Linked DNA regions of Cystobacter fuscus. The protein of the gene in region 1 binds, or shares a complex with, the protein of each later gene. Links are inferred from orthologs where the notes say so. Each region holds a gene or a part of one and is shown in the gene's direction. Other genes may lie near its edges. The genes, in order: dnaX and holB.

The links.
Region 2: dnaX (region 1) and holB share a complex: the UniProt entries of both Bacillus subtilis proteins name them as parts of the DNA clamp loading complex. The link is inferred for Cystobacter fuscus from one-to-one orthologs.

Annotation. Positions count from the first base shown.
Region 1 is NZ_CP022098.1:2,965,707-2,968,827, reverse strand. What follows is about bases 1-2,811. They hold dnaX (DNA polymerase III subunit gamma/tau), read left to right. Parts: upstream 1-704; coding sequence 705-1,919; downstream 1,920-2,811. Other genes in these bases: CYFUS_RS12300 (DNA polymerase III subunit gamma/tau), read left to right, coding at 2,007-2,798; CYFUS_RS12310 (glycosyltransferase family 39 protein), read right to left, coding at 1-437. Outside these bases: CYFUS_RS12295 (YbaB/EbfC family nucleoid-associated protein), read left to right, coding at 2,889-3,121. UniProt on the Bacillus subtilis protein: Part of the beta sliding clamp loading complex, which hydrolyzes ATP to load the beta clamp onto primed DNA to form the DNA replication pre-initiation complex.
Region 2 is NZ_CP022098.1:4,067,238-4,070,469, forward strand. What follows is about bases 161-3,082. They hold holB (DNA polymerase III subunit delta'), read left to right. Parts: upstream 161-1,068; coding sequence 1,069-2,097; downstream 2,098-3,082. Other genes in these bases: CYFUS_RS16800 (MFS transporter), read left to right, coding at 161-930; holA (DNA polymerase III subunit delta), read left to right, coding at 2,094-3,082. In the rest of the region: more of CYFUS_RS16800, read left to right, coding at 1-160; more of holA, read left to right, coding at 3,083-3,232. UniProt on the Bacillus subtilis protein: DNA polymerase III is a complex, multichain enzyme responsible for most of the replicative synthesis in bacteria.

The DNA of each region.
Region 1 (3,121 bases):
AGGAAGGCGCCAGAGAGCGACTCCCCCAGCGTGCGGCCCGCGAAGACGAGCACCGGGCCATAGAGGCCCACGGCGAGCATCGCGAGCAGTCCGCCTCGAGGTCCGACGCGCCGCTCGGCGAAGCGGTACGCGGCCCACAACATCCACCCGTGCAGGGCCACCTGGGGGACGGCGAGCAGTGCCCGGTAGGCCACCGGGTGCGTGAGGCCCAGCACCGAGGCGAGGCGCAAGAGTCCCGAGGCCACGAGGGGCGCGGCCCAGTTGCGCAGGCCCACCCGCCACTCCCACGCCAGGACGCCATACCCGTGGGCGCGGAACCAGGCCGGCTCCAACAACTGGTACACCTCGTCCGGGTGGATGCGCCCGAGCTGCGCCACCGCGAGCAGCGCGGGCAACAACGCCACGCCCGCCCCCACCCATGGACCCCACGCGGGCATCCCCCCCTGACGGGTAGTCGCACTGGAGATGGGTTCAGGGGTAGCGGGAAGTGGGGTCAGCGGCGCGGGAACGGTCATCGGGAGGCTCGGCGTGACTCTCCCTAGCCTCCCGGGCGAGCGCAAGGCGGGCGACGCCTCCGACCCCGCGTGAAGTGCCCGACTTCCGGAGTGGTCTCCCCGTTTTCCGGGAAGTGACCTCGAAAGTCGAGTGGAACGCGCGGAAGACGTGCGTTGGAGAGGACGCCATGGTTAGATTCACCTACCCCCATGAGCTACCTCGTTCTCGCCCGTAAATGGCGCCCGCAGACTTTCGACGACATGACCGGCCAGGAGCACGTGGTCCGCACCGTCGCCAACGCCATCAAGATGGACCGGGTGGCGCACGCCTACCTGTTCTGCGGACCGCGAGGCGTGGGCAAGACGACCGCCGCCCGTCTGCTCGCCAAGGCCCTCAACTGTGAGAAGGGGCCCACCGCCAACCCCTGTGACACCTGCCAGGCGTGCCGGGAGATCGCCGCGGGCACGTCGGTGGACGTGGCGGAGATCGACGGTGCCTCGAACAACGGCGTGGAGAACGTCCGGGAGATCCGCGAGAACGCCAAGTACCTCCCGCAGCGCGACCGGCACAAGATCTACATCATCGACGAGGTCCACATGCTCTCGGGGGCGGCGTTCAACGCGCTCCTCAAGACGCTGGAGGAGCCGCCCGGCCACGTGAAGTTCATCTTCGCGACCACCGAGGCACACAAGCTCCCGGACACCATCCTCTCGCGCTGCCAGCGCCACAACTTCCGGCGCATCCCCGCCAAGGTGATGCTCGATCGGCTCAAGTACATCTGCGAGCAGGAGAAGGTCGCCATCTCCGAGCGGGCGCTCTCCATGGTGGTGCGCCAGTCCGAGGGCGGCATGCGCGACTCGCTCAGCCTCCTGGATCAGATCTTCTCCGCCTGTGGCGCCAACCCCAGCGACGAGGCCGTGGCCGATGCCCTGGGCGCCATCGATCGCACGGTGGTGCAGGACTTCGCCGAGGCCCTGGTGCGCAAGGACGCCAGACGCGTGCTCGAGCGCGTGGAGGAGGTCTTCAACCGCGGCACGGATCTCAAGCGGCTCACGGAGGAGCTCGCCCTGCAACTGCGCCACCTCTTCGTGGCCAAGACGCTGGGCGAGGCCCCCACGGAGCTCGCCGAGACCGAGCGCACCGCGCTCAGCGCGCTCGCCAAGGACGCGGACGCGGCGCAGATCTCCCGCCTCTTCGACATCGTGCACGGGTGCGTGTGGGACGTGTCGCGCGCGGCCCAGCCCCGACTCGCGTTGGAGATGGCCCTGCTCAAGGCCATCCAGCTCTCGCCCGCCGGCTCCATCCCGGACCTGCTCGCGCGCGTGGATCGTCTCGCCGCCGGCCTGGGCGCCGAGGACGGCCACAAGGTAGCCCCTGGAGCGCCCGGAGGTCGCTCCAGCCCGGCCAACTTTCGCGCCCACTGAGCGCGCGCCCGCGCCCGCCCCCCGCCCTCCCGTGGCCGAGCCCCGCGCCCGGCCGCGATCGCCCGTGACCTGCCTCCGGCGAGCCCCGTGCCCGCCCAACCCGTGGTGCGCGTGACGAACGTGCGGCCTCCCCCGCGGGCGCCACTTCCCACGCCGGAGCCGCCTCCCGTCGAGGACGAGCGCTACTTTCCCGAGGAGGGCCCGGCCGACGGCTGCGCGTCCGGCGAGTGCCTCCCGGACGAGCCGCCTCCGCCCCAGAGCGAGTTCGCCCCCTCGAGCGAACCCGAGCCTCCGCCCATGGAGGCCCCGTCCATCGAGCCCACCACCCACCGGGGAGCGCCCCTGCACATGGCCTCCATGGCCATGTCTGGCCGCGACAATCCCCGGCGTCCGCTCCAGGACCGGTGGCGCGCGGCCGTGGACACCATGCGTCAGGCCTCGGGCCGGCACGCCAAGTCGCTCGCCTGTGGCCGCCTCTTGTGGATCCGCGAGGGAGAGGTGGCCATCGCCTACCCGCCCAAGGATGGCTTCCACAAGACCACGGTCTCGGGCACCGGGCGCGCCATCGTCGAGAAGGCCCTCTCCGAGCACTTCGGCCGCCCCACGAAGCTCGTGGTGCAGGACTGCGCGGAGGGCGACAAGGTGGCGGAGGGGGACAGCGGCCCGGGCACGGGCGCGGGACTCATCAGCCTCGCCGAGCAGGATGCCTCCGAGCGGGCCGCGTACGAGAAGAGCACCGAGGGCCGGGTTCGCGCCCATCCCGCGGTGCGTGCCACCCTCAAGCTGCTCGGCGGGGAGATCGAACACATCCAGGTCTACGACCTGCCCGTGCGTCCGGTGGCTGCCCCGACGAGCGAGTCTCCTGACGAGAGCCCCTGACAACGCGCTCGACCGACGCTAGGGTGCGCGCTCCGATTCACCCCGAGCGGGCGCGTGTCCCGCCCGCTCGCACGCCCCAAGAGGAAGCACATGCCCGGCATCGACCTGAACTACTTCATCCGTCAGGCCAACAAGCTCACGGAGAAGATCGAGCAGCGCAAGAAGGAGTTGGCCGAGGAGACCGTCGAGGCGCAGGCCGGCGACGGCCGGGTCAAGGTGGTGGCCAACTGCGTGCAGGAAGTGCGCAGCATCAAGATCGACAAGTCCCTGGTGGACCCGAACGACCTGGGCCTGCTCGAGGACCTGGTGACCGCCGCCGTCAA
Region 2 (3,232 bases), 1.1 Mb from region 1 along the record:
TGCTTGCTGACGCCGCTGGTGCCGACCTTCCCGGCCTTGCTGTTGTTCACCGCGGCGGCGAGCCTGGCCATGCCGCCGCGCTTCGTGTCAATCAATACGATCTTCATGAGCCGCCTGCATGAGCTCGGCAGGCAACGGGCGGGCTGGTTTCGCGCCGCTCACGTGATCGGCATGACCTTTCTCGGGGCAGTTCTGGCCACGGCCCTGTTTCCCAGGCAAGGACCGGTGTTTGCCTTCTGGGGCGCCGCGGTCATCTTCGCGTCGAACATCGTGGTGTTCCTGCTGGGCATCGGCCGCAAGGGCCAACCGGAAGCCAGGCGAGGCCAGGCCGGGGGCCGGACCTCTCTCCCGCAACTGTTCAAGTCGATGCCAGCGCGGCGTGTCGCGGGCTGGGAGTTTTTGATCCAGTCACTGAATGCCTACTTCGCGTTCTACATCGTGATCATCGTCGTGCGCTACCTGCATCTGCCCGAGCGCACCGCCGGCTTTGCCGTCGCCGCGCAGGGCCTGGCATTTGTCTTCACGCTGGTGACGGCCGGATCGCTTGTGGTCCGGCATCCACGGGCAAGCCGCGGCCTCGGCGGGCTCGTGGTCGTGGGTGCCCTGATCGGACTGGCGACGTCACATGCGGCCACCGAGGTCTGCGCTTTCGCGTCGGTGCTGGGGTGTGGCCTGGGTCTGCTGCAGATCATCAACCTCACGGCGTTTGCCGCGCTGGGCGAGACGATCGGTTTCAGCCAGGCGGCATCGATCAATGCGTTGGCTGGCCCGAGTGGCGGCGTGTTCGGCGGGCTGCTTGGCGGCCTGCTCGAGCATTGGGTTGCGCCCCAAGCGTTGTTCCTGGCGTTCCTCCCGCTTTTCATGCTGCTGGCGTTGACCCGGCAGGACAAGCCGGCAACCGCTGGCGGAGGGGCCGAGGAGAGCCGCTGACGGGGGCCGCCGAGCAGGCGAGCCTACCGCCCGAGGCAGCGTCGGCCGCGCGCACGCTCGGGTTGGGAGCCTCTCCCCGGGCGCGCGCTACCCCCTGAGTGGTTGACGGGTGGGACGCGAGCGGGGATACACGCCCTCATGACGTTGGCATCGGTCGTCGGACAGCCACGCGCCATCGACGCGCTCCAGTCGGCGCTTCGGGGTGGCTCGGTTCATCACGCCTACCTCTTCGCCGGGCCCGAGGGTGTGGGCAAGGAACTCACCGCCGTGGGGCTCGCCCAGGCACTCACCTGTCCCGAGCAGCCCGACGTGGGCTGTGGCACGTGCTCGAGCTGCACCCGCATCGCCAAGGGCGCCCACCCGGACGTCTCCTGGCTCATGCCCGACGCCGAGCGCGTGGAGCGTGGTTTCGCGGGCCGCTCGGACTTCGCCACCACGCCCAGCCGCGACATCCGCGTGGATCAGATCCGCGCCCTGCTCGAGCGCATCTGCCTGCGGGGTCTCGAGTCCAAGCGCAAGGTGGCCATCGTGGTGGACGCGCACCAGATGAATGCCCAGGCGCAGAACGCCTTCCTCAAGACGCTCGAGGAGCCCCCCGCGGAGACCACGCTCATCCTGCTGGCCTCGGCTCCGGACAAGATGTTGCCCACCATCCGCAGCCGCTGCTCCAAGGTGTCCTTCGGCCCGCTGCCCGTGGAACTCGTGGCCGAGCGCCTCCAGAAGGAGCGGAAGCTGGACGCGCCGACGGCCATGCTCGCGGCGGTGATGGCCGGGGGCAGCCTCGGCCGGGCCATGGCGTTGGACTTGAAGGCGCTCGCGGCCCGTAAGGACGTCATCGCCTCGTTCGAGGCGCTCAAGCCCGGAGAGCCGAGCGCGATGCTTCGCTGGGCCGCCACGTTCGGCGAGTCGCGCGAGGACGCGGAGCAGGCGCTCTCCATCCTTTCGCTGTGGACGCGCGACGTGGCGATGGCGAAGGTGGGAGGGGAACGCCTGGCCAACCGGGACCTGGACGCGCTCGCGCACGAGGTGGCGGCGCGCACGCACGAGTCGATGCTCCACCGGCGGCACGCGCTGCTGGACAAGGCGCGGGCGACCATCGTGGAGCGCAACGGCTCGCCCCGGCTGCAGCTGGAGCGGATGCTCATTGAATTGCTGGAGGGGCGATGAGCGCGGCGGACATCGAGGACGTGCTGGACGAGGCCCGGGCGGGCAAGGTGGTGCACCCGCTCTACCTGCTGTGGGGCGAGGAGTACCTCGTGCGCAAGGGGGCGGACGAGCTGGTGAAGGCGCTGTTGCCGGATGCGTCCGCGGGGCTGAACTTCGCGGTGCTGGACGCGGGCTCGCCGCGCGAGGTGGCGCAGGAGCTGGCCACGCTGCCGCTGTTCCCCGGACGCAAGGTGGTGCTGGTGCGCGACCCGGAGTTCCTCGCACCGAAGAAGGGGCGGGGCAACGCGCTGGGCAAGGCGCGCGAGGCGTGGACGGCGGGCAAGCGCAAGGAGGGCGCGCGGCGGCTGCTCGCGCTGGCGGCCCGGGCGGGGTGGGGCGTGGCGCAGTTGGATCCGGACGCCCCGGGAGCGCCCACGGCGGAGGAGTGGAAGGAGGAGCTGAACGTCGAACTGGCGGAGGCGGATCTGCTCTTCCTCAAGGAGGTGGCCACGTTCTGCCGGGAGGAGCGCATCAGCGCCCCCGAGGGTGACGCGAGCGCGCTCCTGACCCTCTTCGAGAAGGGCCTGCCGCCGGGGCACACGCTGGTGATGGCGGCCTCGGACGTGGACGCGAAGAACCCGCTGGTGAAGCTCGCGGCGGACAAGGGCCGGCTCGTCGAGCGCAAGGTGGCGGCGCGGCACAAGGACCTGGAGATTGGCCCGCTCGCCGAGGAGTTCCTCTGGCCGTTCAAGAAGAAGCTGAGCAAGGCCGCGGCGGACCTGCTCAAGGAGCGCATTGGCGGCAACGTGCGGCTGCTGCAATCCGAGCTGGAGAAGCTGGCGACGTACGCGGAGGGCTCCACCATCGAGGCGGCGGACGTGGCGCTGCTGGTGGCGCACACGCGCGAGGAGGAGTTCTTCGAGCTGTCCGAGGCCCTGCAGAATCGCAACCTGAAGGCGGCGCTGGACTACACGGTGGACGCGATGGGGCAGGGGGTGCACGGGTTGCAACTGCTGGGCGCGGTGGCCTCCATCGTGCGGGGCATGCTGGAGAACCACGAGCGGTTGGAGAAGTACGCCGGGGGCTCGGTGCCGCGCTCGTTCAACGACTTCAAGGCGCGGGTGTTCCCCCGGGTGGAGGAGGAGGCGAAGGCGGC